3 regions of the Halobacillus sp. AWH4_228 genome follow, and region 3 is predicted to be linked to each of the others. Evidence: predicted binding sites of a transcription regulator. Region 3 holds the regulator's gene; each other region holds the start of a gene.
The links. The regulator LexA, encoded in region 3, represses DNA repair genes until DNA is damaged. The targets are predictions, from matches to a motif close to CGAACATATGTTCG.
Positions count from the first base shown of each region.

Region 1 (10,814 bases), 350 kb from region 3:
AACCTCTGCTATGTCCCTGAACAAGGACAGGACGTCCATCCCTACGCATCGCCTGTTTACGCAGAGAATGTCAGCGGTGCAGCCGAAACTGTCATGATCACAGCGGAATATGATGCCTTCAAGCCTGAAGCGGAGAGATACGCGAAAAAGCTGAAAAAAGCAGGTGTCCCTGTCCATCACCGCCTATTTGAAGACTGTTACCACCTGTTCACGCATCTTGGTCCCACAGAAGCAGCCACAGAGGCATGGGATACGATCGCCGCTCACATCAGGAAGGCCGCTGCTGAATCAGGCGCACCAATCAAGCAGATATCCTCATAAATAGAAATCCCCCTCCTTAATGAGGGGGATTTCACCTTGTAGAGAAACCCCTGTTTCTTTACAAGCTTTTTTTCTTACCGCCAGGAGCGAAAGCCCCTTGCTGGATGGAGGACAGTCTTTGCTATATTCCGGCAGGCAGCCGTCATCAGCGCAGCCCATAGCGTTCTTTTGAATCTGCGAACCTGTTTACTCTCCTATTTATTCTAACCCGACACGAGGAGCGTTCGGTGGTGATGCCTGCGGGAACAGAACCGAACGCTCCACTTGGGCAGGCGGCCTTCCTGACCAAGTCAGCGGAGGGCGTGCCCGCGGCATTCATTCACCAATAAGCGGAAAGTGACCCTTCACACGACAAATGGACAACTCTAACTGGTTAGCACAGGCTTTTTTTACAGCCAAAAAACCCCCTCCATAAAGAGGGATTATTTTCCACTGATCATAATCTGCATGGCGATGAAACTGAAGATGAGGCCCTGGGCTTTTTGGAGCTTTCCTGTCGAAATCCGGTGAAGCACGTGCTGTTGAATTTTTTCTGCTAACACGGAGACCAGGAAGAATACAAGAAAAGCCTGGGTGATAAAAATCAATCCGAGTAAAAGCATCTGTAGAGAAACACTCCCGCGGGACGGATCGGCGAAAGGTGGAAGAAGGGCAAGGAAGAATAACGATACCTTCGGATTGAGAAGGTTCATAAGGATCCCTTTCCTGTAAAGCTTTTGGTATTTTTCCGAATTCCCCTGCGCTGCTCCATTCGCTGGTGCTCCACCCCGGAAGGATTGAAAAGCGAGAAAAAGCAGGTAAGCGGCCCCTGCATATTTCACGATTTCAAACGCCGCCGCTGATTGATAGATGACCGCTGATACTCCAAGGGCAGCTGCTGACACGTGGATCACCAGCCCAGTGCACAGCCCAAGGGCCGTAACAATCCCCGCCTTGGCCTGCTGGACAATACTTTGAGCCAGCACAAAAAGGATGTCCGGTCCCGGACTCAGTGTCAACAAAAGGGAAATCCCGATAAATGATAAAACAACAGAGGTTTCCAAAGCGTTACCTCTCCGCTCCTTCTTCGCCTGTTTCATACAGTTCCAGGGGCAGCTGATCAGGGTCCTTGAAAAAAGTAAATCTTCTTCCGGTATACGGATCAATCCTCAACTCTTCTACAACCACCCCTTTTTCCTCCAGCTCTTGTTTGGAGCGTTCCACGTCCTCTACGGCAAAAGCGAGATGTCTGAGACCTCTTGCTTCCGGATCATCCGGCCGTTCTGGTGGGGATGGAAAAGAAAACAATTCGATTTGATTTTCACCTGCTTGAAGATCGAGTTTATAAGATGCCTTTTCCTCCCGATAGTTTTCAGCTATTACCGGTAAACCGAGAATATGTACATAGAAATGTTTCGAAATTTCATAATCTGAACAAATTATTGCAGCATGATGAATTTGTTTTACAAGCATCCCATTCCTCCTCTGAGTAATCTCTTCTACTATAACGGGACAAACGATTTCCTGTCACCATTCTCTTCGATTTTTATTGACTTTTCCATGAAAGCGTTCTTATAATAGAGCAAACAAATGTTTGACTATTCAAACATTTGTTTATGAAGGGGGAATTATGATTAATGGAAAAGTTGACCACACGTGAGCGTCAGGTGTACCAGCAGATTGTCAAAAACCCTTATATATCCCAGCAGACCCTCTCAGAAGCTCTTCAACTCTCCCGTTCCACAGTAGCCAATATTATTTCCGGTCTCGTTCAGAAAAATGTCCTTCTCGGTCGTGCCTATGTGTTGAACAAATCCAGACAGATCCTCTGCATCGGAGGCGCCAATGTCGACCGGAAACTCCACACCCATGAACCGCTTCAAATGTACACATCCAACCCTGTCTATTCCCGTTCCAGTGCTGGAGGTGTAGCGAGAAACATCGCCGAAAACCTTGGAAGGCTGGGCTTTCACCCTTCGCTTATTACAGCAGCCGGCATGGACGCTGACTGGGACATGATCGAAAAAGCCTCCCGTCCCTTTATGAATCTGGAAGGTACTCTTCATCTCCCTCACGCCACCACAGGTACATACACAGCATTGATGAATCCTCAGGGGGAATTGCTTACTGCGCTCGCGGATATGGAGGTTTTCGAGGCGATTGTTCCTCCCCTTGTTATGAAAAGTGAAATAAAGATGAGGCAGTCGGAATGTATGGTTGCTGACCTCAACTGTCCAAAAGAGACGTTGGAACTCCTGCTTAGGATGAGCCGCAGTTTCTCGGTCCCCCTTGCGTTCGTTACCGTCTCTGCCCCTAAGATGAAGCGCCTGCCCAAAGATCTGCACGGACTTACGTGGCTGATGACCAATATTGAAGAAACCGAAGCTCAATTCGATATGTCTATTGACTCCAAAGAAAAATGGTACCTCGCCGCAGGTTTATGGCTGGAGATGGGCATCGACAAAGTGACCATTACCTCCGGAAAGGACGGCGTCGTCGTTGGGGAGAAGGAAGGAGGTATCCATCACTTCCCTTCTTTTTCAACAGGGGATGTCAGCGATGTGACTGGTGCGGGAGATGCTTTCTGTGCCGGTGTTTTATACGGATGGATGGAAGGCATGGAACTTCAGGAAATTATAAAAACGGGGATGATGAATGCAGTAAAATGCATTCAGTCCCCCTACACGGTCCGGCAGGATTTGACCCCGTCCCTGCTGACCCAGGATGTGGAGGAATTTGTATGAACCCTTATGTAGACATCTCCGAAGAAGTGGCTTACGCTCTGGCAGAAAACCTCCCCGTAGTCGCTCTTGAATCGACCATCATCTCACACGGCATGCCGTTTCCTCATAATTTACAAACGGCGGAGGACGTGGCTTCCATCATACGGGAGCATGGCGCTGTACCGGCCACAACCGCCATTATGGATGGAAAAATCAAAGTGGGACTCACAAAAGAAGAATTAAAGAGACTTGCCTCTGAAAAAGAAGTGATCAAAGCGTCCCGCAAAGATATTGCGTACCTTGCTGCTTTAGGAAAAACAGGTGCAACGACCGTGGCAGGGACGATGTTCTGCGCCGGTCTTGCTGGTATCTCGGTGTTTGTAACAGGCGGCATCGGCGGTGTCCACCGCGGCGCCGAGTCCACGATGGATATTTCAGCGGACCTTGAGGAACTGGCTCAAACAAACGTCGCTGTCATATGTGCCGGCGCGAAATCCATTCTCGATCTCGGCCTGACACTGGAATACCTGGAGACAAAAGGAGTTCCTGTACTCAGCTATCAAACAAATCTGCTTCCTGCCTTTTTCACAAGATCGAGCGCCTTTTCCTCCAACTATCAAGTCAATCATCCGGATGAAATCGCAGCTGTCATCGACACCAAATGGTCGCTCGGCCTTGACGGTGGCCTGGTCATTGCCAATCCTATTCCTGAACACAGCGCACTGGAAGAATCCTATATGAACCAAATGATCGAGGAAGCTTTACATGAAGCCGGTAAGCGAAATATTACGCAGAAGGACGTTACCCCCTTCCTGCTTGATTATATCCACAAGGCGACACAAGGAAAAAGTGTACAGGCGAACATCGCGTTAATCAAATCCAATGCGGCCTTAGGAGCAGAAATAGCGGCTGCCTACCAAAAGCAAAGACATTCCGTCCAATCGATATAGCTCCTATATCAAAATGATGACATTCCCCTGCGTTTTTTTACAAATAATGGGCCGGATGCCCTGTTTCCTGTCAGACAGCACTAGGCCATCTAAAAACCGGGAATAGGAGAATATAAGTCATAAAACCCGAGGAGGATGATTATGCTGTGGCTGCTGCTCGGTATTCTGGCTGTCGTTATTGCTGTGTCGATCTATTTCGATCGAAAAAGAAGGAAACGCATGAAGCGGGAAACTCAGTCTGAGGACGCCCACCGGTTAAAGGAAACCTACTATATCGATGGAGCGGGAAGGAAATCATCAGATCCAAAGTACAATAAACAATTGTAAAAACAGCAAAAGGACAGGGATTCCCCTGTCCTTTCACTGTTTCATTAAAAATCGAATTCATCCGGATGCGGGCCGCTGCGGGCATTCTCATTGAGTGCGTCCAGTTCTTTCATCTCTTCATCCGTTAATTCAAAATTGTAGATGTTGATATTATCTTTTATTCGGGAAGGCGTCATGGATTTCGGTATGGTTACGACATCATGCTGGATATCCCAGCGCAGAATAATCTGAGCCGGTGATTGATCATGACGCTGCGCCAGCTGCTGGATAACCGGGTGATCCAATAGATCCGCATTCATTAATGGAGACCATGCCTCGACTTGAATGTCGTGTTTTTCCCCGTATTCACGAACCTCCTGCTGGGTCAGTTTAGGATGAAACTCCACCTGGTTGATAACAGGCTTGACCTCAGCATAGGACAACAGATCATCCAAATGGTGGACTTGGAAGTTACTAACGCCAATCGATTTTACGCGCCCTTCTTTATAAAGGGATTCCATAGCTTTCCACGGCTGTTCATATTTCTTATTCCCCGGCCAGTGAATCAAGTAAAGGTCCAGATAGTCCAGACCCAGTTTCTCTAAACTTTCTTCGTAGGCATTGATGGTCCCTTCATAATCGAGGCCGTCATTCCACACTTTGGAAGTCACGAAAAGATCCCCGCGTTTTACAATCCCCTCGTCTACGGCTTTCTTAATTCCATTTCCTACACTGCGTTCATTCCCATAAATGGCAGCAGTATCGATGCTTCGGTAGCCTTCCTTAATGGCTGTAACAACAGCTTCCTCAAGAGCTTCCCCTTCGTCGACGCGGAAGACTCCATAGCCGATTTCCGGCATTTCCAAACCGTTATTCAATGTTTTCATATTGGTTTTCATGATATTTTCCTCCTCTTCATTGTTTGTTGTTTTCATCTGCTCGAAACTCATTACCGAAAGAAAGAGAACCCAAACATTGTTACTGTTCTACTTTTCTCAATAAACCTGTTAACAATACAGCCCCGACAACCATGATGGCACCAATCCAAGGGGTATGAATAAGACCGATACCGTCTACGATGATTCCGCCGACAAAAGAACCGATGGCAATTCCGACATTAAAGGCGGCAATGTTCAAAGCAGATGCGACATTGACTGCGGATGGGACGTATTTTTCAGCCAGGTTAACGACGAGCACTTGAAGACCGGGAACGTTCATAAAGGCAAACAGCCCCATTAGGAAGATAGCGATAAGCCCCGCAACCTTGAAAGGAGCAGCAAACGTCAACCCAAACAGGATGACGGCTTGAAACACAAACATCCAGAATAACGCCCGGAGCGGGTTTTTGTTAGAAGCTTTCCCACCTACAACGTTACCGATTGCTACAGCCACCCCATACACCAGCAGGATGATGCTGACCCACTTGGAACTGAATCCTGTTACATCTTCAAGTAAAGGAGTCAGATAAGTGAAGGCGACAAAGGTCCCTCCATATCCAAGGGCTGTAATCAGGAAAGCCAGCATGAGTTTTCCATTTTTCAGGATTTTCAATTGTTCACTGAATTTAGCAGGCGCCGCTTCTTTCAAGTTACTTGGAACTAAAATGGAACTGGCGATCATACCGACCACACCAAGCAGAGCAACTCCCCAGAAGGTGGCTCTCCAGCCGAAAGCCTGTCCAATGAACGTCCCCAGCGGAACGCCCGTGACCGTAGCAACCGTCAATCCTGTAAACATAAAGGCGATGGCACTGGCCCGTTTATGTTCAGGTACAAGATCTGCGGCTATCGTGGAACCGATGGAAAAAAAGATGCCATGAGAGAAAGCGGTAATGAAGCGCGCGACGAGAAGCAGGCCGAAACTTGTCGACAGGCCAGCTACCGAGTTCCCGATAATAAACAACACCATCAACGACAATAAAAGCGATTTACGGCTCATTTTACTCGTAAGAGCCGTTAATACAGGCGCACCGACAGCTACCCCGAGGGCATAGCCGGAAATCAAAAGCCCCGCCAGCGTAATGGATATCGATAAATCACCGGCGATGGATGATAATAAACCTACAGGCACAAATTCCGTCGTTCCAATTCCGAAGGCACTAATGGCTAAAGCAATCAGCGCAGGAGTGCCTCCTTTTGATTTAGGTTGATCAATCGTTTCTGCGTATGAACTCATGAAGAAGTCCTCCTCTTTCTTTTTGTGAGTCCGGAAAAGCAAAGGCGCCTTTGACCATTTCCGGATTTCTCTATTGAATGTCATGCACGCCCGGGGAACATAAATGGCATATCCATCGGGTAGCTAAACGGGCCCGGGCCTCTTTAACGCGGGCCAATCCCCCGGGGACAAAAATGATTATGCTACGAATGAAACTTTTTAGAAAGTACGTACTTTAAAGTCACGTAGGTACTTTTTAGTAACATTTGTGCCGCCAGAGGGTTCAGCCGAGACCATATCGTTCCACTTTTTTATGGACACCGACAAAGGAAGTTATAACGATGGAACATTTCATAAAGATATGATAAATTTTTAAAGCGTTGAAAAGAATCAAAGACGTGTCTTCCATTCATAAGGAACGTGAACCATGAAGGAGTGGACCATGATGAAAAAATACAACATCCCCGTTGAGGCAGCTCTTGAAGTCATCGGTGGGAAGTGGAAAGTCGTTATTTTATGTCATTTAATAAAGAGCGAATTACGAACGAGTGAATTGAAGCGTCTCATGCCGGGGATTACCCAGAAAATGCTTACCCAGCAGCTAAGGGAGCTCGAGCAGGACGGGGTGCTGGACCGGGTGGTTTTCAACCAGGTTCCACCGAAAGTTGTTTACAAACTAACGGACTACGGCTGGTCCTTAAAGCCCGCTCTGGATATGCTCTGTGCATGGGGGGAACAGCACATCGAGAACTGCTACCCGGATAAATCCGAAGTTCTTACCGATGACCATGAATTAGAAAAAGTATAAAAAAAGGTCAATGCCGCAGCCGGCATTGACCTTTTTTATTTAATCGGAACCCACACTTCCTCTTCAGCATTTAGATCATCCACCCTGTAATCCGGCCCCAACCTCTCGAAGTGGGGGCGCACATCCACTTCATACGGAGAGTTCGGAAGCCACTCATTAAAAATAGTACCAAGGGTGCCTGCAAAGGTGTGCGCCGGTCCTTTATGAATAAAAACAGCGTACAGCCCTCCATGTATAGTAAAGCTCTCCATACCTTCCGGAAGTTCTTCATTAGATTGGGCGTGAACTGCCACCCACCGGGTGAAGCGGGTATCATAGGTGAACGTGTTCAGGTCAAATCCTTCCGGATAAATGGATAGGTTATAAAAGCACTCGTCCTTCCGCTCTTGAATCATTTTCACCTTAGGTTTGAAGCTTTTCCACAACTCTACAGTCTTATCTTCAGTCAAGGTCATGCTCCTGCTTTCTCCTATAAGATGCATATTTCCAAGCTGAACGATTTGCGGATCCATACGGCTGCCTCCTCTACATATTTCTACATCTTGTAACAAATTTAACAAAAACAGGATTTAAATGTAGACTTTAAGGGTAAGAAGAAGAATCAACCCCTGCTTTTTATTATTACATATGAGGTGAAGAAATGAAGAATGTAACTCCTGTTTTTTGGTATGGGTTAACCATCTGTGCCTTGTTCGTGGTCTGGGGATCGATCAGCCCTGATCAGCTTCAGACCGTCACTTCCGAAATTACGGCTGATATTTCAAACACGTTTGGATGGTACTACCTGATCATCGTTTTAGCGATGCTGATTTTCTGTATTTACTTAGTATTCTCCAGGTTCAAAAACCTGAAGCTTGGTAAAAAGGACGAGAAACCTGAATTCTCCCTGCCTACATGGTTTGCCATGCTTTTCAGCGCCGGTATGGGGATGGGCGTCGTCTTTTGGACGACAGCAGAACCTGCTTCCCACGCGTTCAAAAGCAGTCCTATAGCTCCTGAGGGAAGCGAGCAGGCGATTAAGGATGCCATGCAGTACTCCTTTTTCCACTGGGGCATCCACGCCTGGGCGATTTATGCACTCGTCGCTCTTGTACTTGCCTACTTTAAATTCCACAAAGGCTACCCCGGGTTGATCAGCGCCACTTTAATCCCGTTGTTCGGCAAAAAGGCGATGAGCGGCCTGCCGGGCAGGCTGATTGATGTGCTTGCCGTCGTCGCCACCGTCGTTGGTGTAGCCGCGACACTTGGGTTTGGTTCCGCTCAGATCAACGAAGGACTGGGATACTTATTCAACGTTCCCACTAACTTTACCACCCAGTTTATTATACTCGTCGTTTCCATGGTGCTCTTTATCGCCTCTGCGTGGTCGGGCATCAGCAAGGGAATCAAATATTTAAGCAATACGAACCTTTTTCTCGGATTTGGTTTGATGATTCTTTTGTTTATCGTAGGACCTTCCATACTGACATTGAATATGTTTACACAGTCTCTTGGAAACTACGTAACCAACTTTTTTGATATGAGTCTCCGCATTGCTCCTCTTAATGAGGAAAGCCGATCGTGGATCAACTCGTGGACCATTTTTTACTGGGCGTGGTGGATTTCCTGGTCACCTTTCGTCGGGATTTTCATTGCAAGGATTTCCCGCGGAAGAACAATCAAGGAGTTCATGACCGGTGTGCTGGTGGTTCCATCTCTCGTCTGCTTCGTCTTCTTTGCTGTCTTTGGAACAGCCGCTATCGATCTGCAGCAGCGGGGCATTGAAGCCATTTCAGAGTTCCCGATTGAAACCGCAACGTTTGCGACACTGGATTACTATCCGCTTGGCACACTCATGTCCTTCATTACGATTTTCGTAATTGCGATTTTCTTTATCACCTCTGCGGACTCCGCTACGTTCGTATTAGGAATGCTTTCCACCAAAGGGTCATTGAATCCAGATGGTACAGTCAAAATTTTGTGGGGACTGGCTCTGACAGGTATGGCCGCCACCATCGTTTATTTTGGTGGAACACAGGGATTGCAGAACGTCCTGATCATAGCTGCTCTCCCATTCTCTGTCGTCATTTTACTTATGGGAGGGTCCTTCTTCAAAGAGGCCAACCGAGAAATCAAAGAACTGAAAAAAGCAGAATCCAAGCCGTCCCGAATGAAGAAGCGGGCGCAGTAGCCTGATGATTTCTTTTTAATATTCCATATCTTCTTCGCTTATCTGTCAACAGGCTCTTGATATCGAACCTTTATATGTTACAATACCAATAACATTCGGATATTTTCATATAATAGCAGGGATAAGGCCTGCAAGTTTCTACCGGTTTGCCGTAAATGAACCGACTATGAAAAGCCTGACAGATGAAGAATCCTTTCTGGATTCTTCTCCTTACGATGCCAGCTGTGCGTATCGTCCGGCTTCTCATAACTTTGAGAGGTGGACGATACGCATTTTTTTATGAAACATCCAATGTAATTCATCATCAAGGTGGGAATCCTATGGAATTGTTGGAAAGAAAAATCAGAGAAGAAGGACGTGTACTCTCCGCATCTGTTTTAAAAGTGGATGCCTTCATCAATCATCAAATCGATCCCTTATTAATGGACAGCATTGGACGTGAATTCGCCGACCGATTCTCAGAAGCAGGCATTACAAAAATATTGACGCTTGAATCGTCCGGAATCGCTCCTGCTCAAATGACAGGCCTTCACTTACAGGTTCCTGTTGTTTTTGCCAGAAAGCGCAGATCATTGACGCTGAACGATCAGTTGTACACCTCTGAAGTCTACTCCTTTACAAAAGAACAGGCGAGTGAAATTGCCGTCTCTCACGAATTCATAAACAGAGACGATCACGTCTTGATCCTTGATGATTTCCTGGCGAATGGACAAGCGGCTCTCGGTCTCCTGCATATTGTTGAACAAGCAGGAGCTACTCTGGAAGGAATCGGTATTCTTATCGAAAAATCCTTTCAGGATGGCGGCGGAATATTAAAGAACAGAGGGGTCCGAGTGGAATCCTTAGCCCGCGTTGCTTCATTGGAAAACGGACGTGTCCAATTTGTTGAAAAGGTGGGAGCACAGTGAAACAAATCACTTTAGCCATCCAGCATCTTCTTGCGATGTACGCTGGAGCCATTCTCGTTCCATTAATTGTCGGCAGTGCCCTCGGGTTAAGTTCTACACAACTGACGTATTTAGTTGCCGTAGATATTTTCATGTGTGGAGCGGCAACCATCCTGCAGGTTGTGAAGAACAAATATTTCGGTATCGGACTGCCTGTTGTGCTCGGCTGTACCTTTACAGCCGTCGGTCCGATGATTGCTATCGGAAGCGAATACGGAGTGACAGCCATTTACGGCGCAATTCTTGTATCCGGCCTGTTCGTCCTGGTGATCAGCCGCTTTTTCAGTAAGCTTGTCCGTTTTTTCCCTCCGGTTGTAACAGGGTCTGTCGTTACCATCATAGGAATTACTTTGATCCCGGTTGCCGTACAGAATATGGGCGGCGGACAAGGGGCAGAAGACTTCGGCTCGCTATTCAACTTGTCTCTGGCTTTCGGTACACTGGGTGGCATTATCC
Region 1 covers NZ_JBSWTE010000001.1:1,786,336-1,797,149, reverse strand. Annotated here, with positions in the region: gene ACXADP_RS09010 (alpha/beta hydrolase) at 1-321, shown strand, start outside; gene ACXADP_RS09005 (LysE family translocator) at 744-1,364, opposite strand; gene gloA2 (SMU1112c/YaeR family gloxylase I-like metalloprotein) at 1,369-1,773, opposite strand; gene ACXADP_RS08995 (carbohydrate kinase) at 1,938-3,044, shown strand; gene ACXADP_RS08990 (pseudouridine-5'-phosphate glycosidase) at 3,041-3,973, shown strand; gene ACXADP_RS08985 (hypothetical protein) at 4,115-4,300, shown strand; gene ACXADP_RS08980 (aldo/keto reductase) at 4,345-5,178, opposite strand; gene ACXADP_RS08975 (MFS transporter) at 5,258-6,454, opposite strand; gene ACXADP_RS08970 (winged helix-turn-helix transcriptional regulator) at 6,879-7,241, shown strand; gene ACXADP_RS08965 (GyrI-like domain-containing protein) at 7,277-7,753, opposite strand; gene ACXADP_RS08960 (BCCT family transporter) at 7,882-9,411, shown strand; purine riboswitch at 9,497-9,598, shown strand; gene ACXADP_RS08955 (xanthine phosphoribosyltransferase) at 9,732-10,319, shown strand; gene ACXADP_RS08950 (nucleobase:cation symporter-2 family protein) at 10,316-10,814, shown strand, end outside.
Region 1: the regulator LexA is predicted to act here: its motif matches at 1,884-1,897, upstream of ACXADP_RS08995 (carbohydrate kinase).

Region 2 (10,814 bases), 990 kb from region 3:
CCGGTATATGAACAAGTCAGCTGTAAAGGGTTCCCTGGCCGGTGGCGCAGTGTGGAAAGGAAAATACATAGAAGAAGTACTGGATGAGAATGCAGCACCATCACTTATTGACGCGTACGAAGAAGCCGTTCAGAAAAAGGGTCCGGTTACGTACGAAGATCAGATCATGGTGAACGGGAAGGTGTTCCGGAGTCATTCGGTGCTGACACCAACGCTGAACGAAGAGGGGGACGTGACACATATTCTGGCGGTGACGCGAAACCTTACTGAGGTGATGGAAAAGGAAGAGGCGCTTGGAAGTATGAATGCGGTATACAAATCGTTGATGACAAATACGACGGATGCAGTCATCATCCTGGGTACAGATGGGAGCGTACTGGATGTGAACAAGGCTTTTACGGAGCTTTACGGTTTTTCGAAAGAAGATCTATCTGGAAGCTCCTATCCGTTTGTGCCGGAAGAATTGAGTGATGAAGCATGTGAACTCGTCCAACAGGCATTGGAGGGAAGTGGAACATCGGGCCGGACAACAATCCGGAAATCCCGGGATGGTTCGCTGCTGGATGTGGCTGTCAGTGTTTCCCGCATCCAGAATGAAGAAGGGGAAACCATCGGGGTCAGTTCGATCATCCGGAATGTGACAGAGGAGAAGAATCAGGAGCGGAGACGGGAAAGCAGTCGATCACGCTACCGTTCCTTATTTGAACACAATCCTCAGGCCATTTTAACACTGACCTTCCGCGGTACTATAACCAAAGCGAATCCGGCCAGCCTTGAAATGCTTGAAAAAGAAGGACATGAGGTGCTGCATACGTCCTTTATGGAATTGATTTCCAAAGAACAGGAAGGCGCTGTGCGAAAGGAAATTCATGGTTCATTCTTCGACACCGGCGGTCAGTTCCGGACAGTTGTGGATGTAGGAGGAGAGGAGAAAATCCTCCAGATCTCTTTAGTCCCGATTATCATTCAGAACAAGAAAGAAGGCATCTATGCCATCTTGGATGACATTACGGAAAAAGAAAAAGCTTATGAAGGAATGCGCCAGAGTCAGGAAAGTTTCCGCTTGATCGCTAATTACTCCAATGATTTGATTTCTGTCTTCTCTCCCAAAGGCGCTCTGATCTACGCCTCGCCTTCCCAACAGGAGTTTTTCGGGGAAGATCCTATGAGCTGGTCCAGAGAAAGCCTGATGCAGAAGGTTGAACGTGGAGATCTGAGCCGTCTGACGGACCGTTTTATCAAGAGCTGCCGAACAAAAGAAGGATTCACCATTACAGTGAAGTTGACAAGCTTCAACGGTGAACCTGTCTGGTTTGAGTGCCGCGCAACCCCTGTCATTGATGATGATCATGAAGTCAGTCACATCGTCGTAGTGGCCCGGGACATATCGGAACAGAAAAGTTATGAAGAGAAGCTGGAGAGGTTCGCCTATTATGATTATTTAACCGGTCTTCCCAACCGTCTTCTTTTCGAGGAAAACGTATGGAAAGCCGTTGAAAAGGGGCAGCGGACAGGCCAGGCGTTTGCGATTTTATATTTGGACGGTGACGGCTTCAAAGGCATCAACGATCAATATGGCCACGACATGGGTGATGAATTTCTAAGGGAGGTTGGAAAACGGCTCCGTTCCTGTATTCGAGGAGGCGACTCTGTGGCGAGAATCGGCGGGGATGAGTTTTCCGTCCTGGTTGAAGAACTGAAGGACCGCCGTCTGATTCGTGATGTATCGAATAGATTGTTAAATGAGCTTCGTGAACCTTACTATGTCAGAGGAATGGAAATTCGGACGTCTTTTTCCATCGGTGTGGCCTGCTTTCCGGAGGACGGGGAAACGCATGAAGGATTGTTCCGAGCTGCTGATGCAGCCTTATACGAAGGTAAAAAGAAAGGGAAAAACCAAGTGCTGTTTTTTGAAGATCTATAGGAAAAGGAGTCCGTAATGGACTCCTTTATTGTGGGATATTTGTCAGGTTATCAATGATATAAGTCGGTTCGATGCCAAGTTCCGGCCACTTTTGTTCCTTCCGGTTCACCCAGGCGGTATGGAACCCGTAGGAAGTGGCTCCAGTGATGTCCCATGGATTGCTGGAGAAGAATAGAATTTCTTCTTTTTTCAGTCCGAGTTTTTCCTGAGCATACGCGTAAGCTTCCGGATGCGGTTTGTACACCTGGACATCATCGGCACTCAGCAGCTGGAAGGTATCGGACAGCTGGTTATTTTCAAGGAGCGGTTCAAGCATGGATGTCGTTCCATTTGAAAAGATGGTGAACGTCTTGTCCGGATGCTTTTCGCTCATAGAAGCAACTTCTTCATAAGGGGAAAGGTGCTGATATTCCTCCATCAGCTCACTCACGACCTCTTCTTTCACTTCCACACCACTTGTGGACAGGGCATCAAGAAGCGCCCATCTTGTAATATCCGTAAAAGGACGGTAATCTTGAATCAGTTGACGGACAAGGAAATAATGAATCTGGTTACTGCGCCATTTCTGACTGATGGCTTCTCCTTTTTCCGGATAGAACTGATGAATTTTTTCCATCACGCTGTGCACGTCAAAGACTGTGCCGTACGCGTCAAAAACGTAAGCTTTATACATAACTTCGACTCCTTTCCATGTTGTATGTTTCCCTCGCGGCTGAAAGGATAAACAATGGTCGAGAGAAGATAAGGGAGATGAACGCATGAACACGTTACACCATGGATACTGGACCTTTTTCGCCACCCGGAAAAAGAAATATACCGGGTGGTTCGTGTTCGGCAGTATCCTTCCAGACATCGTTTATTATGTCATGTTTTTATATTTGAGCGTAAGTAGAAGGGCCTGGGAGGTAGCGGATGATGAGAACCCGATGCGCTCGCTGTTCCGTCTGGTCTACGATCTATTTGAACACCCGGTCGTCTTTATCCTGCGTCAGGCCGGTCATTCTGTTTTCGTCTGGGCAGTGGTTTTTATCGTGCTGCTCGTTTGGAAAGGGAGGAAATTGAACGCATGGACAGCCCTCGCCTATGGGTGGCTCGGGCATATCGTTCTGGACCTGCTCACCCATGTGGAGGATGCTGTGCCGATGTTTTACCCAGTGAGCAGCTACACGTTCCGTGGACCTGTTTCCTATTGGGACGATGACTACCATGCCGCGGCTTTTTCCCTTGTTAATACGACGCTCATCGTCCTCTCACTTCTCTATATGTTCGTGAAAAAAGTGAAGGACAAACGTTCGTTCACAAAAAGTTCATGAGAGTTGGGTGCGCTTTCCTTTATCGAATCCACTGTTTTCATGATATGATTTACATGTAATTCTTCTGTTACATGTCATGATCTAAATAGAGAAAGGGTAAGACGATGAAGAAATTTTCTATTCTTACAACGTTTGTCACGTTCCTCGCCCTTATCCTGGGAAATCTTGTCGTTGCGACAGACTCCGGGGATGCGTGTGGAACGTCATGGCCGTTTTGTAATGACCGGATCATTCCTGATTTCACGGATTATCACGTCATTATCGAATATTCCCACCGGTTGATGGTGCCGCTGCTTATTGTACTGACGGGCCTCAATGCGATAGGAGCCATTTATAAGTACCGAAAAAATAAATCTGTATTTGTTCTCGCTGTTCTCAGCCTGGCGCTGCTCGTTCTTCAGTCCATTATTGGCGGATTGAACGTGCTGCTTGGAACACCGCCTGGATTTACGACCTTTGATGTCACATTCAGCCAGCTTCTTTTAGTCGTCCTTGTGCTGCTGAGCTACAGTCTGCATGAGACGAAAATTGAGCTGGACAGGAGCCGCTGGTCCTCCATTGCGATGAGTTACCGGACGTTCCTGATCGGTTATGGGCTGTATGTCCTGCAGGTGATTTTAGGCGCCTTCTTCAAACACAGCCGTGCCAGCAATGTGATGATGGACATTCCTGCTGTGGAGTATTTGATTACGAGTGAATCCATGGCGAATGCTGTCTACTCGCTTCACTGGGTGGCGACGGTCGTCATTATCGTAGCCGCTGTTTACTTTGTCATTTACGCATCCAGGTTCAAATATCACATCTCGCTGTCGTGGTTGTATTTGATTTCAATCCTGATGAATGCGGCCGTTGGATTCATTATTGTAGTGACAGGGAATGTCGTACTGGCATCCTCCATCCATATGATCATCTCCACGATAACGATGACCATTGGCGCCTGTATCCTTGGCGGGTACTGGTTCAAACTTCAGAAAAAGTCCTTAACGGTAGAATAAAAGCACGAGCGGATGCGTCCGCTCGTGCTTTTTTGTGAGGATTTATTGAAACAGCTGCTGGATTTCTTCTTCGCTCAGTGATGTAAGCATTGATTCTCCAGGCTGGATGATCTGATCGACGAGGTCGCGTTTTTTCTGTTGAAGCTGATAAATCCGCTCCTCGATCGTTCCTTCGGATATCATCCGGATCACCTGGACGACTTTTTCCTGACCGATCCGGTGGGCCCGGCCGGCTGCCTGTTCTTCAATAGCCGGGTTCCACCAAAGATCATAAAGGATGACCGTATCGGCGCCGGTCAGATTGAGTCCGGTCCCACCGGCTTTCAAGGAGATAAAGAAAGCGTCTTTTTCTCCGTTGTTGAAGGCTTCGACCATGTCCATCCGTTTTTCTGATTTTGTACTTCCATCTAAATAGAAGGCATCCAGGCCGTTGTCAGTCAGCTCTTTGTGCATCAGGGTCAGCATGCTGGAAAACTGCGAGAAAATCAGCATCCGGTGGCCGCCGGCTTTCATTTCCTCCGCCAGTTCTTTCAATTGTTCCAGCTTTCCGGACTGTCCTTCGTAATTTTCAAGAAACAGGGCGGGATGACAGCAGATCTGTCTGAGACGTGTAAGACCTGCAAGGATTTCCAGTTTTCCGCGCTGAATCCCTTTCGTTGCGATGGTTTCCTGGATATCGTTTTGGATTCGTTCTAAATAAGCCAGGTACACCTCTTTTTGTTCACGGGTCAGCTCGGAGTATTGAACCGAATCAATTTTGTCCGGAAGTTCATCAAGCACTTCGGTTTTCATCCGTCTCAGAATAAACGGGCGTGTCATTTGTGAGATTTTTGCCGGTTTCAGCTGCGTGAACTTCTTCTTACTTGTAAAGAATCCGGGCATAATGGCGCGGAACAGCGACCACAGTTCCTGCAGCGAGTTTTCGATCGGCGTTCCGCTCAAGGCAAACCGGTGTCTCGCACGCAAGGACCGGACGGAAGAGGCTGTTTTCGTTGATTCGTTTTTGATGGCCTGGGACTCATCAAGGACCATGACATGAAAGTCCTTATCTTCGTAGTGCTTAATATCCTGACGGAGCAGGGGATAAGAGGTGATCCACACATCTTTACCCTCCGCCTGTTCAAAGGCGGCCTGGCGTTCTGAAGGGTCACCGGTCATCACCTGCACCGTGAGGGACGGGGCGAATTTTTCGAGCTCCTTTTTCCAGTTGTAAACAAGGGAGGCTGGAGCGACGATAACAGCTGGAGCGGTTAAGGATCCCTCCTGCTTTTCATCGAGAATGTAAGAGATCGTCTGCAGCGTCTTGCCAAGCCCCATATCGTCAGCGAGGACGCCGCCGAGTCCGTAATGACTGAGCATCTTCATCCACCGGAAACCCGTCAGCTGATACGACCTGAGATCTGCCTGCAGATTCTCGGGTGGATCAATCTCAAAGGACTGGGGGGACCGGAGCCGGGTGACCAGTTCTTCATAACGGTTGCTGCGGTCGGAAAGGTTCGTGTCCAGCGTTTCATCCACCTGCAGGCTTCGTGCAGCGGCAACTTGAAAATGGTTGTCCTCCACATCTCCGGTGGTTAAGTTCAAGTCCTCCACAAGTCGTTGGAAACGCTCAAATGAATCAGAGGTCAAGGACATCAGCGCCCCATCGGATAATCGGTAGTACTTTTTCCGTTCAATGACCGCCTTTAAAGCTTCTGTTACATCGTCCGTACTGATGCCTTCGATGGCAAAGCTGATATCGAGCCAGCTGCCATCGGATTCAAGGTCAATGGACGCCTGCAGTTCATGTTGCTGATCATCAAACAGTGACCGGACCGCTCCGGATAAGAATACGTCACTGTATTTCTTTAAAGAAGGCAGGTATTGATAGAGGAACGTTTCCAATCGATCCTCGTCTTCTAAATACACCATCTCCCCGTCGAATTTAAATTCGGCGGATTCAATAATCTGCATGATGTTCTGTTCTGTCTCAAAGTCGCGTTGAACAATGGTCTGTCCGGGGCGTTCCTTATCATTAAAAGGGTCAATGACAAGGTCGCCGTAATGAAATTTCACATCGATCGTTAATGTCCACTGTTGGAAATCAAGATACACTTCAGCCCTGAGATCTTCCTGGTTGATTTTCTGCTGGGCGGACGTGTCCAGATTCACATCCGCAATCGTTGCCAGTTCCGGCAGGACGTACGAAACGATCCCTTCCATATCATTATGGCTGATCGTATGGCTGCCGTTGGAGTTGTAGGGAAGGATGGAATACAGCGTCCGGATCACTTCCTCCTTTTCCTGAGCGACGGGATAGAAGTTTCCTTCCTTATAAAGCAGGTGGTAATCAGATAAATAATCATAATCCTTTAAATGGTTCATATGCATGTGGAAATGTCCGCGCTCTTCCGATACATAAAACGTTAAATCAGGAAAAGACTCTTCGTAATGGAGTGGACCCGCCTGGCTGCCGCGTTCGATGACCTCCGTCTCCTGCTTTTCAAGCAGGGGCAGAAGCTGGTGGACGAGGGCGGGGGAGATTTTCAAGATTTTCTGTTCAGCGGTATTCCACTGCTGCTCAAAAAACTGCTCCTGCTCATACGCCCTTTGAAGCAGCTGGAATATGGCCTGATCCTCTTCCGAAAACGTATGTTCAGCAGGATCGTACGTAAACGATTTGGTCAGGCGGTAGGGCTGCTGCTTTCGGATGTACTCCAGCAGTTCACGGATATTTTTAATAACGTAGGGGTATTTCTCTCCAAGCTTTAATTCAATCCCGAGGCTGCGTGTGCCGAGAATGGATTGAATATGCAGGGAATATTGAATGCGCAGCGGCTTTTTCGTGTCCATCCCTGTACGGCTTTCCTGTTTTTGACGGAAGGCTTCGAATAGACTGACCGCAAACATCCGGTCCTGGCTTGTCGTCCTGGGCGAACGGTTCCGGCCTTTGTCAGCCAGTTTCGGAGCAAGCTCCTCCAGGGCTCTTTCGCGGATGGCAATCAGTACCGCAGCAATGTGCTTGCACGTATAATAGGTGGAGTAGGCGGCACACTCACACGTGGCCTCCACATCATCATCCTCAAAAAAGAAGACGCGCACCTCATAATCATGAGTGCCCGCAACAACAGCGCGCCAGGAATGGATAGCGCTGTTATGGGAAAGTCCGTACACTTTGCCGGATTCAAAATATTGTTTTCCTCGTGAATAAAAGGCTTCACCGGTAATTTTCTTTATATCTTTCGGTTGTAATAAGTAGCTCTGCATACTTGGCATCCTTACTCTCAGTTTTAGTTTCATTATAACAGGTTTAAGCGGTCCAGGAGAACGCCCCGGCCTTTGGAATCCTGTCCGGGTGATTGATTTTAATGGTTGGTTATGCTAACTTTCAATGTATCATATAAAAAATACGAGGAAGGCGCTTATAAGTCTGAGCGCTTTTTTTATGGAGTGAATCAGATCATGTAGGACGTATATCCTTTCCACCCCATTCATATAGAAATTTTTAATACGACGGAGGATATCACGATGAATGATATACAAAATGAAATGAAAAAACGCCGCACGTTTGCTATTATCTCCCACCCGGACGCCGGTAAAACGACGATGACGGAGAAAATGCTTTTACTGGGTAACTTGATCCGTTCTGCGGGTACAGTCAAAGGGAAAAAAACCGGAAAATTCGCCACATCCGACTGGATGGAAATTGAGAAACAGCGTGGAATTTCCGTAACTTCCAGTGTGATGAACTTCCCTTATAAAGACTATCAAGTCAATATCCTCGACACACCTGGTCACGAAGACTTCAGTGAGGATACGTACCGGACGCTGACAGCCGTAGACAGTGTGGTCATGGTTATTGACGGAACAAAAGGAATCGAAGCGCAGACCTTGAAGCTGTTTAAAGTGTGTAAGATGCGTGGGATTCCGATCTTCACTTTCATTAACAAAATGGACCGGGAAGGCCGCGAGCCGTTTGAACTGATGGAAGAAATCGAAGAAACGCTGAATATCGAAACCTATCCCATGACATGGCCGGCCGGAATGGGCAAGCGTTTCCTTGGTGTGTTTGACCGCCAGAACGAGCAGTTTGTCCAGTACACAGGGAATGAGGAAGAAGAATATATTCCTTATGCTGAACTTGATCAGCATCCTGAGCTGACCGAAAACGCCACGTATAAGGAAGCGGAAGAAGAAATGATGCTTGTGGATGAAGCCGGGGAAGATTTCGATATGGATAAAGTCATGCGCGGTGAACAGACCCCTGTCTTCTTCGGGAGTGCCCTGGCCCCGTTCGGTGTGGAAACATTCTTCAACAGCTTCATTGATATGGCACCGGAGCCTGCGCCAAGGAAGTCGACAGAAGGCGTCGTTTCACCGGATCATGAAGAGTTCTCCGGATTCATCTTTAAAATCCAGGCCAATATGAACCCGCAGCACCGTGACCGTGTAGCTTTCGTGCGTATCTGCTCAGGCAAGTTCGAGCGTGGGATGAACGTGACACTCTCCCGGACAGGGAAAACCTTTAAACTTGCCCAGTCCCAACAGTTTGTTGCTTCCTCAAGAGGAACGGTTGAAGAGGGCTACGCCGGAGATATCATCGGCATTTATGATCCGAACGTCTACCGGATCGGTGACACGATCGTTACAGGGAAATCCAGGTTCCAGTATGATGAACTGCCGCAGTTCCCGCCTGAAATCTTTAAAAAGGTCACCGCAAAAAACGTCATGAAGTCCAAACAGTTCCGTAAAGGGCTCGAGCAGCTCGTGCAGGAAGGAGCGATCCAGCTGTTCAAACGCTATCGCTTTGAGGATTACATCATCGGAGCGGTCGGTGAACTCCAATACGAAGTGTTCGAATACCGCATGAAAAACGAGTACAATGTGGATATTGAATTGACACAGCTCGGGGAAAGGATCCCACGCTGGTTGAATGAGGATCAGGTGGATGAATCATTGTTCGATGAACGGAACATGCTTGCCGAAGACCGGGAAGGCAATCCGCTTGTCCTGTTCAAAAATGACTTCTCCCTCCGTTGGTTCAAAGATAAGAATCCGGATATTGAACTGACCGATTTATTTGAAGTGAACCAGTACAACCAGACATTCGAAAATTAATCAATGAGCACTCTGCGCTGAGCAGAGTGCTTTTTATATGACTGAACATGGGTATAATGAATGGTTAGAAAGATCTTTCGAGCATCCGGAACCGAATGTTTGTTCGATGGATGTTAGAATGATAAACTGATGTGGTAAACTAATGTGTAACTAGTAAGGAACGGAGGTTTTCGTCGTGGATGAGAAGTTTGAGTTAGTTTCGAAATTTTCCCCACAGGGAGATCAGCCGAAAGCCATTGAAAAAATGGTCGAGGGGATCCAGAACGGGAAAAAGCACCAGACACTTCTGGGCGCAACAGGTACCGGAAAAACGTTTACGATGTCCAATGTCATTGCACAGGTGAACAAACCGACCTTAATTATTGCCCATAACAAAACATTGGCTGGACAGCTGTACAGTGAATTCAAGGAATTCTTTCCCAACAATGCTGTCGAGTACTTTGTCAGCTATTATGATTACTATCAGCCGGAAGCGTATGTTCCCTCTTCCGATACCTTCATAGAAAAAGACGCCAGCATCAATGATGAGATTGATAAGCTTCGACACTCGGCTACCTCATCGTTGTTCGAGCGCAATGATGTCATCATCGTTGCCAGTGTCTCCTGCATTTACGGCCTCGGTTCTCCAGAAGAATACCGGAGCCAGGTGCTTTCCGTCCGTTCCGGTATGGAAAAGGACAGAGATCAGCTTCTCCGCGAGCTTGTAGATATTCAATATGCCCGTAACGACATCGATTTCCAACGCGGAACGTTCCGTGTCCGCGGAGATTCTGTAGAAATCATCCCCGCCTCCAGAGAAGAGCATGCCATTCGTGTGGAGTTTTTCGGAGATGAGATCGACCGGATTCGTGAGGTGGATGTGCTGACGGGTGAAGTGACAGGTGAACGAGAGCATGTCGCCATCTTCCCGGCTTCCCACTTCGTCACACGTGAAGCAAAATTGAAAAAAGCCATTGCCAACATTGAAGCAGAAATGGAAGCGCGTGTAAAAGAACTGCGTGACCAGGAAAAGCTGCTGGAAGCCCAGCGTCTTGAGCAGCGGACGAACTATGATCTGGAAATGATGAGAGAGATGGGATTCTGTTCCGGTATCGAGAACTACTCCCGTCACTTGACGTTCCGCGAAGAAGGCGCGACACCTTATACGCTGCTTGACTTCTTTCCCGACGATTTCTTAATTATGGTTGATGAGTCGCACGTGACCCTTCCCCAGGTAAGAGGGATGTACAACGGGGACCGTGCCCGTAAGCAGGTGCTGGTTGATCACGGGTTCCGACTTCCATCGGCTCTTGATAACCGGCCGCTCATGTTCCCTGAATTTGAGGAGCATATCAACCGGATCGCTTATGTATCGGCAACACCTGGACCTTATGAGATTGAACATACCCCTGAAATGATCGAACAGATCATCCGGCCGACAGGACTGCTTGATCCTGAAATTGAAGTACGCCCGATCCACGGTCAGATTGATGATCTTGTCGGGGA
Region 2 covers NZ_JBSWTE010000001.1:1,150,952-1,161,765, forward strand. Annotated here, with positions in the region: gene ACXADP_RS05620 (PAS domain S-box protein) at 1-1,924, shown strand, start outside; gene ACXADP_RS05625 (haloacid dehalogenase type II) at 1,950-2,597, opposite strand; gene ACXADP_RS05630 (metal-dependent hydrolase) at 2,683-3,237, shown strand; gene ACXADP_RS05635 (COX15/CtaA family protein) at 3,342-4,232, shown strand; gene ACXADP_RS05640 (DEAD/DEAH box helicase) at 4,275-7,478, opposite strand; gene ACXADP_RS05645 (peptide chain release factor 3) at 7,740-9,329, shown strand; gene uvrB (excinuclease ABC subunit UvrB) at 9,505-10,814, shown strand, end outside.
Region 2: the regulator LexA is predicted to act here: its motif matches at 9,422-9,435, upstream of uvrB (excinuclease ABC subunit UvrB).

Region 3 (10,814 bases):
AAAAGCGGGGGAAACTCCCTGTTTTAGTAGGTGGAACCGGCCTTTACATACAAGCAACCTTGTTTGATTTTGAGTTTACAGAGGAAAAGAAAGACGAAGCAGTAATGAAGCGGCTTGAAGAAGAGGCAGCCGATCAAGGTCCCGTGCATATGTACGAAAAGCTTAAAAGCCTGGATCCTGACCAAGCAGCTAAAGTCCATCCAAATAACAGCCGCCGGGTGCTGCGTGCGCTCGAAATTTATGAAACAACTGGGAAAAAGATGAGTGAGCAGGAGGCGGCGAAAGCCTGGGATTCTCCATTTACCCCTCTTTTGATCGGTCTTGAGATGGACCGGGAGCGTCTCTATGAGCGTATTAACAACCGGGTGGATCAAATGGTGGAAGAGGGTCTTGTGGAGGAAGTCCGCCGCTTATATCAGGCAGGACTTAAAGATGCCCAGTCCATGAAGGCCATCGGCTATAAGGAATTGATTCCATTCCTGGAAGGGGAGGTGGACCTTCAGGAAGCGGTTGACCTTCTTAAACGGAACTCCAGGCGCTATGCCAAGCGGCAGTACACGTACTTTAAAAACAAACTGGATGTCCACTGGTATGAGGTAACACCTGAGAACTATGAGGATAAATTTCAAACGATTTTCGCAGATTTAGCAGGAATGATCGATAAAAGCGGCGAATCGTAATATTACAGATAGAAAAGAGGAGGAAGATCCATGGCTCAATCCGTAAACATTCAAGATAACTATTTAAATCAACTACGCAAGGAACGTATGCAGGTGACAGTCTTTCTTACCAACGGCTTCCAACTGCGTGGAGTAGTGAAGGCTTTTGACAATTTCACTGTTTTATTGGAAACCGAAGGGAAGCAGCAGTTGATATTCAAGCATGCCATCTCTACATTCGCACCAATCAAAAATGTATCGCTGGATAAGGAATAAGGCTTACATAAGTCTTGAGTGAATGGGAAAAGCGGATGCTCTTGAAGCATCCGCTTTTTTGTGGTTTTATCAGACTGTTTTTGCTGTGGGCGTTTGTCACAGGTTCTTTCCCTGATGCGTATGATGAAGCAGAGTAAGGAGGGATCCACGTGTATCCGCAAGCTAAAACAGCAAGGCCTGGTACGATTAACATTGTGCTTCAAGATGCAAAGGCAGGGCCTGCACCAGAAAGCAGGGTCCTCACCAAGGAACTGTCCCCCCCGCCCTTCCAGATGATTGATGATTTCTTTTCTTCCATAGTAGGTCTTGAAGGTTTGAAAAGGCAGATGAAAGAGATCTATGCGCAGGTGGTCATTGCTGGGAAAAGGGCTGATGCCGGGTTGAAAAAGAACCAGCAGGTGCTTCATATGGTGTTTAAAGGGAATCCCGGAACCGGAAAAACGACATTGGCCCGTATGGTCGCCCGCCTTTTTCATGAAGCGGGAGTGCTTGAAAAAGGTCATTTTATTGAGGCGGACAGAAGTGACCTGGTGGGAGAATACATTGGGCACACCGCTCAGAAAACAAAGGATTTAATCCATAAAGCCCTTGGAGGGGTTCTTTTTATTGATGAGGCGTATTCACTGGCGCGTGGTGGTGAAAAGGACTTCGGTAAGGAAGCGATTGATACCATTGTGAAATGCATGGAGGATCACCATGATGAACTCGTCATCATCCTTGCCGGGTATCCGGAAGAAATGGAAGATTTTCTAACCATTAACCCCGGCCTATCCTCCCGGTTTCCATTAAAGCTTTCCTTCAAGGATTATTCGTGGCGTGAGTTGTCTTCCATAGCCGGAGGGATGCTTAAAGACAGGGAATACCAGTTGGCTCCTGCAGCTGAGGTGAAACTTCACGAACATCTGCGGTCCGTCTGCTCCCGCTCCCGTTTGAATTTTTCCAATGCCAGATATGTGAGGAATATGATCGAGGAAGCTGTCCGGAGGCACGCGTTTCGTATCATGACAGAAGAGTCCCCGGCAAAAGCGGTACTGATGACGCTTGAAGCCGAAGATTTTTCATTTCCAAAAGACGAAGGGCGTGTCCATTAAAAGGGGATGATACTCATAGATCCCCTTTTTCTGTTATGATGAAGGTGGATGATACAGGTGTAGAAAAGAAGGTGTTTAGATGAGCGCAAATGAACGCGTCATTTTAGTAGCAAGAAAAGATCCGGCGGAGCTGGAGGAACGCTTCCAGTCTTCTTTGGAAGAACTGCAGTCCCTGACAGAAACCGCCGAGGGAGAAGTGTGTAAGATTATTACACAAAAGCGTGACCGGGTTCATCCGGCCACGTATCTTGGTGAGGGTAAGCTGCAGGAAATTAAGGAAGCCGCCGAAGATAATGAGGCGGAACTGATTATATTCAATGATGAGCTTTCTCCAGGACAGCTTCGAAATATTCAGGACATCGCTGAGGTCAGGGTCATTGACCGCAGCCAATTGATTCTGGACATATTTGCCGGCCGGGCACGGACGAAAGAAGGGAAGCTTCAGGTAGAGCTCGCACAGCTGCAGTACCTCCTTCCACGTCTTTCCGGGCAGGGAACGTCACTGTCCCGACTCGGGGGTGGAATCGGAACCCGTGGTCCTGGTGAAACAAAACTTGAGACAGACAGGCGTCATATCCAGCGCCGGATTGATGATATCAAACGACGGCTGGATGCTGTTGTGAAGCAGAGGGAGCAGTATAGAAAGAGGAGAAAAGAAAACCGGGCGTTTCAGGTGGCTATTGTAGGTTACACCAACGCAGGAAAATCGACATTCTTCAATAGAGTCACAGACAGCCGGTCGTTCGAGGAGGACCTTTTGTTTGCGACGCTTGATCCTTTGACACGGCAGATGAGCCTGCCTTCGGGCTTCCAGGCGCTCGTATCGGATACGGTCGGTTTCATTCAGGATCTTCCAACAACGCTGATCGCCGCTTTCCGTTCCACATTGGAAGAGGTAACGGAAGCAGATTTTATCGTTCACATGGTGGATGCGTCCCATCCGGATCACATCCAACAGGAGAAAATCGTGCTGCAGCTGCTCGGAGACCTCGGTGCTTCGCAGCTTCCCATGCTTACGGTCTATAATAAGATGGACCTTCTGAACGAAGATTTCATTCCGGATTCATTTCCTTCTATAACTGTGAGTGTCCATGATTCCATCGATTTGAAGCGGATCCTTCATAAACTCGAAGAGGTACTTAAAGAAGAATGGGACGAGTATGACGTCTTCATCCCTGCTTCTGAAGGGAAACGTCTGCAGCAGTTCAAAACGTACAGCATGGTCACATCGCTTACGTTCCATGAGGATAAGGAAGGGTATGCCCTTCACGGATATATCCATCCCGACCATCCATTGAAACATCAGATTTATTAATAGAAAGAGAGTGCAGCATGAATATTCAAGCTTTGAAAGAACAAGTAGAAACACAAATTACAGATCAACACAGACACATTGCGCGCATCGTTGAAGAAAACCAATCCAAGGTCCTTGATGCCTTTCAAAAACTACGGGTCAGTGATTCCCATTTCAATCCAACAACAGGATATGGGTACGATGATTTCGGCAGAGATACCCTGGAAGCCTTGTATGCCCGGATTTTTAAGGCGGAGGATGCCCTTGTCCGTCCTCAGCTTATTTCAGGCACGCACGCGATTACGACGACACTGTTCGGCGTGCTGCGCCCGGGAGATGAGCTTCTCTACATATCCGGGGATCCTTATGACACGCTGACAGAAGTGATTGGTACAGAGGGTGGAGAGGATAAAGGTTCCCTTAAAGATTTCGGTGTAACGTATCGGTCCACCCCTCTGGATGAGGCGGGTGATTTTTCCAAAGGAAAAATCAAGGAAGCTGTATCGGAGAAAACAAAGGTTGTCGCGATTCAGCGCTCCAAAGGCTATGACAACAGACCTTCCTTCCCCATTAAAAAGATAGAGGAAATCATTTCGTTTGTTCGCAGCTTGAAAGAGGATGTCATCATTTTTGTTGATAATTGTTATGGCGAATTTGTGGAGACAAAAGAACCTCTTGAAGCAGGAGCAGATCTTATCGCGGGATCTTTGATTAAAAATCCTGGTGGAGGGATCGCCCGCATTGGCGGATATATAGCCGGGAATAAAAGTCTCATTGAATTGTGCAGCTACAGGCTGACAGCTCCGGGGCTCGGTAAGGAAACCGGGGCCAGTTTGAACAGTCTCCAGGAAATGTACCAGGGGATTTTCCTCGCTCCCCACGTCGTAGGGGAAGCGCTGAAAGGAGCTGTCTTCACATCCAGATTTTTAAGTGAATTAGGCTTTGATACGAATCCGTCCTTCGATGCTCCGAGAACGGACTTGATCCAATCCGTCAATTTTGAAAGTGCCGATCAGATGATCCGATTCTGTCAGGCTATTCAGCAGGCATCTCCGGTGAACTCCCATGTAACCCCACAGCCGAGTGCCATGCCTGGTTACGAGGATGAGGTCATTATGGCTGCGGGGACCTTCATACAAGGGGCGAGCCTGGAGCTCACGGCCGACGGTCCTGTACGCCCGCCGTTCACCGCCTATGTACAAGGCGGACTTACGTATGCTCATGTGAAAACAGCTGTGATGAAAGCGGTGCAGGGTCTTGCCGATGAAGGAATGGTAAAGGTGGATTCCAGAGCCTACTAAAGCCCTTACAAAAAAGCGCGGCTATAGTGTAAACATTCCTCACATATGTTGACATCTTCCCTCTGTCACGTATAATAAAAGTATCATCTTTACGGGAGGAGGCACATCGATGAGTGATGAAATTCGTCGTTCTATGCCGTTGTTCCCGATGGGGATTGTTCAATCGTTAACAGACCTTACAGCCAGGCAGATCCGTTATTATGAGCAGCACGAGCTGATCCACCCTGCCAGGTCTGAAGGGAACCGTCGTATTTTTTCCTTCAATGATGTTGATCGACTGCTTGAAATCAAGGACCTCATTGACCAGGGAGTGAATATGGCGGGAATCAAAAAAGTTCTTAAGCTTGAAGAACAGCCCGAGAACGAGGTATACGATGGAGACCGTGTGAAGGAAGTTCACAATGAATTGACCGATAAACAGCTCCGCCGTATGCTGCAGCAGGAACTATTCACCGCGGGAAGACAAGGAAAACTAGCCATCAGGCAGGGAGAAATGTCAAGATTCTTCCATTAATGAATTTTTGTTGGAGAGGGGTATTTCTATGGGTTTAACAAGAGAAGAAATATTTAAGAAAATCGACGAGGAAAATGTCAAGTTCATCCGTCTGCAGTTCACGGATATGCTGGGCACAATCAAAAATGTGGAGATTCCACTAAGCCAGCTCGACAAAGCACTGGACGGAAAAATGATGTTTGACGGATCCTCCATTGAAGGATTTGTTCGTATCGAGGAGTCAGATATGTACCTGATCCCTGACCTGGATACGTTTGTCGTTTTCCCATGGACGTCAGAAAAAGGGAAAGTGGCCCGATTCATCTGTGATATTTACAACCCGGACGAAACTCCTTTCGAAGGATGCCCGCGCTATAACTTGAAGCGCAACATTAAGAAAATGGAGAAACTCGGATTCTCTGCCTTTAATATCGGTACAGAACCTGAATTTTTCTTGTTTAAATTAGACGAAAAAGGCGACCCATCCCTGGAGCTGAATGACCGTGGCGGTTATTTTGACCTCGCTCCTACCGATCTTGGGGAAAACTGCCGTCGTGATATTGTGCTGGAACTTGAGGAGATGGGCTTTGAAATCGAAGCCTCCCACCACGAGGTTGCCCCGGGTCAGCATGAAATTGATTTTAAATATGCAGATGCTGTGAAACACTGTGATGATATCCAGACCTTCAAGCTTGTTGTTAAAACGATCGCGCGTCAGCACGGTCTGCATGCAACCTTCATGCCGAAGCCTCTGTTTGGTGTGAACGGATCTGGTATGCATGCCAACATGTCCCTCTTTAAGAATGGGAACAATGCGTTCTTTGACGAAAGTGGAAAGGAACAGCTTTCCGATGTGGCTTATCAGTTCACAGCAGGCATTATTAAGCACGCAACAAACTTTACAGCGGTGACCAACCCGACTGTAAACTCCTATAAGCGTCTCGTGCCGGGATATGAAGCGCCATGCTACGTAGCCTGGTCCGGACAGAACCGCAGTCCGCTTGTTCGAGTACCGACGTCCCGTGGCATCAGCACACGTATTGAAGTGAGAAGTGTGGATCCAGCCGCCAACCCTTACATGGCAATGGCTGTCCTGCTTGCTGCAGGTCTTGATGGTGTGGAAAATGGACTTCAGGCTCCAGCACCAGTAGACCGCAACATTTACGTTATGGATAAAAAAGAACGTGAGGCTCACGGTGTCAAAGACCTTCCTGCAACATTATATGATGCATTGGAAGAGCTTCAGGAAGACCCGATCATGGTGGAAGCTCTCGGTGAGCACCTGTTCGAGCATTTCATTGAAGCGAAGGAAATCGAATGGGATATGTTCCGTACCCAGGTTCATCCTTGGGAGCGCGAGCAATATCTGCAGACCTATTAAATAGAAAGACAGAAGGCCCTGACTTACATAAGTCGGGGCTTTTTTATATTTTCCTCAGCATCTGCCGTTGGAATCACCCCGAATCCTGGGAGAAAATCTAACATGGTTCATCATTTTATAGGAAAGGCCGACACCAACGTTCTTATCCAAGCATACATTTGGAGTAGGATGATAGAAGAATGTCCTAGTAAACCCCCTTTTCCAGGAAGGAAGAGTGGAGAGAGGGATGTATATGGCAAGATTAATCAATCCAACAGGGAAATGGAATGGACGTACAGTAGCTTTGGATGATGGACATGGAATGGAAACTCCGGGAAAAAGAACGCCATACATTCAGGAATTAGGCAGACAAATCAAGGAGAACGAATTCAATCGTAAAGTTGTACAGTATTTATCGAACATTCTGCTGGATCATGGATTCCGCGTGCTTCTCGTAGCACCGACAGATGAAGACACACCATTATCCTACAGGACGAGAGCGGCCAATGAGAACAATGCGGATATTTATGTATCCGTTCACTACAATGCTTTTGATGGGTCCTTTGGCGGGGCAGATCCAAACGGAATCGAACTTTACGTCTATCCCGGATATTTGAACCGGTCCGCCGGGCGTCTTGCTTCATCACTTGCGAAATACTTACGCCAGGGCACCGATCAAAACTTCAGAGGGATTAAAGAAGCGAACTTCCACGTTCTACGTGAAACGGATATGCCGGCAGTGTTAACAGAGAACGGCTATATGGATAACAAGCGGGAAGCATTATTGATGATTGACGAACGCTTTCAAAAAGAAGTTGCAGAGGAGCACGCCCGGGGCATTTTAGAATACTTTGGAGTTCCGTTCAATGGCGGAATCGACTATCTTTCGCTTGGGGATACCGGCGCGGAAGTCAAGGAAATGCAGGAGAACTTATTAAAACTGGGTTATACCATGAATGGTTATGGAGCTGACGGCAGCTTCGGTCCTGCCACAGAAGCGGCAGTCAAGGCTTTTCAAAAAGACCAGAAGCTTGAAGTGGACGGCTTTTATGGACCGAAAACGAAAGCGGCTGTGCAGAAAGCCTTGGAAGACCTGGATAAAGGAGAAGAGGAAATGGAAAAATTGGCAGTTGTCATAAATTCTTTTGCGGATTTTCCTGCCGTTGAAGCGCTGGCAATCCGTAAAAATGCATTAATTGCACTTAGAGCCGTAGCAGAAAAACGTCAGGTGGCTGAACAAATTATTGTGGCTGGAGGAGGCACAGATAGGCTTAAGGGGAGTAATTTTATTGACTTGACGGGAAAAACCAGATTGGAAACCTCCCAAAACATTAAAAATTATTTAAGTAAATAAAAGAGCTGCAAAACATTCCAGTGTACATTTCCCTTGTTCCTGCATATAATAAATGTAGAACAAATGTTCGGTTAAGGGGTGTGCAATATGGAAACGATTTTCAAACAGTCTGTAGAAAATAAGAAGATCATCGATATGATCTATTTATCTAAGGGGAAACATTGGTCTCAGCGTTCTGTAAGAGTGATTAAAAACCATCCTGATGCCATCCTTGCTTATTGTCTGCAGAAGAAGAGCGTCCGCACATTTTTGAAGAAGAATATTTATTCTGCTGATTTCCGGAGACGGAATAAAAGAAATCGTACGGGGGCTTCTTAACGTTCATATTCTCATGTTCAATACAAAAAACGGCGGGATTGCTCCCGCCGTTTTTTGTATGTGTATTAATGAACGGTACGGTATAAGCCGACGACTCTTCCGAGAATGGATACATCATTTAAAATGATCGGTTCCATCGTGGCATTTTCAGGCTGAAGACGGATGTGATTCTTCTCTTTAAAGAATCGTTTGACAGTAGCCTCTTCCTCTTCCGTCATAGCCACAACTATATCCCCGTTCTGGGCAGTCTGCTGCTGTCTGACAATGACCATGTCCCCGTCAAGAATGCCCGCCTCAATCATACTTTCTCCTTGAACGATAAGGACGAACGTATTGTCTTCCGATCCTGCAAGCGTATCCGGGAGGGGAACATATTCTTCAATGTTCTCTACCGCCGTAATCGGTGAACCAGCCGTAACTTTACCGATGACAGGGGCATAAGTGGCTTCCCCGCGGGGGATACTGTGGTCTTCTTCCAGCTCAATCACTTCGATGGCCCTTGGTTTCGTAGGATCCCTGCGGATATATCCCTTTTTCTCAAGACGGGATAAATGACCGTGGACGGTGGAACTGGAGGCCAGCCCTACAGACTGACCGATCTCCCTTACAGATGGGGGATATCCTTTTAGTAGAACCTGTTCTTTTATGAAATCTAGTATTTCCTGCTGCCGCTTTGAAAGTTTGCTCATAGATTAGCACCTCGTACATAGGATTATAGTAACCACATTGTACCATGCCATCCTCAAAAATACAAACAAGCGTTCGAAAAAAGTCGTTGACAAGAACATACATTCGTCTATAATAGGTATTAGAAAACGCGAACAGAGGTTCTTAGGAACGTTCGTTCTTAAATGGAGGGTTAATTATGTTTAATAAACTATCAAAACTGGACTACACTTATATCGTTTTGTTTATTGTTAGTTTTGCTATTCTCTATTATTCTATGGTTACAAGCGGATAAATCTTGAAAACCAGTAGAAGCGGGGACATACATCATGAGAGTAATCCTATATTGTCGCGTAAGTACGGAAAAGGAAGCCCAGGTCAGCTCCTTGAAAAGACAGAAGGCAGAACTGTATGCCATGGCCGAACACCATGGAATGGAAGTGGCCGCCTGTATAGAGGAGCAGGCGAGCGGGTATGAGATTGAACGGGAAGGTGTTTTCCAGATGCTTGATGCTTTTTCCAATCACGAAGCAGAGGCTCTGTTGGTTCAGGATGAGACGAGGCTGGGCAGGGGAAATACAAAAATCGCTTTGTTCCATCAATTGAACCGGTTGAATGTTAAGGTTTATTCCTTAACCCATAACGGGGAACTGCATCTTTCCGAGTCAGACTCCATGGTTCTTCAGATTGTGGGCATCGTTGAGGAGTACCAGAGAAAAATTCATAATATGAAAATCAGGCGGGGGATGCAGAAAGCGGTCGCCGAAGGCTATGATCCATCTTCGAACCTGTCCAATCAGCATCTGGCAGCGGGGAGAGAGAGGAAGGAATTTCCGATCGAAGAGGTTGTCAGGCTCAGAGGGAGTGATTTGACGTTCAAGGACATTGCGGCAACACTAAGAGGGCTTGGGTATGATGTATCCAAGGCAACGGTTCACCGTCGCTATCAAGAGTACATATCACTTGAAAAAGAAGAATAGGCAGGTTACTATAGGAACATAAGGGAGACAAGAGTCTTAGGGCTGCTTGTCTTTTTCATGTTCTAAAGCTGATCCAGACTATAAAAAAAGGAGAAGGATCTATGTTATCTCAAGAAAAATTGGACCGTATAAACGAATTAGCCAATAAATCAAAGCAGCTGGAATTATCGGAAGAAGAGAAAAGCGAACAGAAGAACCTGCGTCAGGAATATTTACAAAGTGCCCGTAAATCATTCAAAAACCAGTTGAAAGGTGTCACGGTTATCGATCCTGCCGGGAATGATGTGACTCCTGCCAAACTGCGTCAAATGCAGGAAAACGAAAAGAAAAACTAAACGACTGAACCGATCCGCATCTTCTTTAAAAGGTGCGGATTTTTTTCGTTTAATTCTACAGAAACACGGGGAAATTAAGGAAGGGCGGAGGACAAAAGTTTGCACAACGCCTTGTTTCATTATAGGATAATACATGGTACATATACCTGTACAGAAAGGGGATTATTGGAAATGGCAAAAAGTCTTGAACAAACTTCAATTGATACCATTCGAACACTAACGATCGACGCAGTAGAAAAAGCAAGTTCCGGTCACCCGGGTATGCCTATGGGGGCTGCTCCAATGGCTTATAAACTCTGGACGGAATTTATGGATCATAATCCTAAAAATTCAAAATGGTTCGACCGCGACCGTTTCGTCCTCTCCGCAGGACATGGATCCATGCTTCTATACAGCCTTCTGCACCTTTCCGGCTATAACGTGACAATGGATGATCTAAAATCATTCCGTCAGTGGGATTCTAAAACTCCCGGACACCCGGAATATGGACATACAGACGGTGTGGAAGCAACAACCGGTCCTCTGGGACAGGGACTCGCAATGGCAACCGGAATGGCGATGGCTGAAGCCCACCTTGCCGGAAAATACAACCGCGAAGGCTACAACGTCGTGGACCACTATACATTCTCCATCTGCGGTGACGGTGATTTGATGGAAGGAGTTTCCCAGGAATCTGCTTCGCTTGCC
Region 3 covers NZ_JBSWTE010000001.1:2,135,993-2,146,806, reverse strand. Annotated here, with positions in the region: gene miaA (tRNA (adenosine(37)-N6)-dimethylallyltransferase MiaA) at 1-680, shown strand, start outside; gene hfq (RNA chaperone Hfq) at 711-935, shown strand; gene ACXADP_RS10880 (AAA family ATPase) at 1,085-2,026, shown strand; gene hflX (GTPase HflX) at 2,106-3,341, shown strand; gene ACXADP_RS10870 (methionine gamma-lyase family protein) at 3,359-4,621, shown strand; gene ACXADP_RS10865 (MerR family transcriptional regulator) at 4,731-5,135, shown strand; gene glnA (type I glutamate--ammonia ligase) at 5,164-6,495, shown strand; gene ACXADP_RS10855 (N-acetylmuramoyl-L-alanine amidase) at 6,728-7,828, shown strand; gene ACXADP_RS10850 (hypothetical protein) at 7,916-8,146, shown strand; gene lexA (transcriptional repressor LexA) at 8,212-8,835, opposite strand; gene ACXADP_RS10840 (YneB family resolvase-like protein) at 9,142-9,792, shown strand; gene ACXADP_RS10835 (DUF896 domain-containing protein) at 9,894-10,127, shown strand; gene tkt (transketolase) at 10,299-10,814, shown strand, end outside.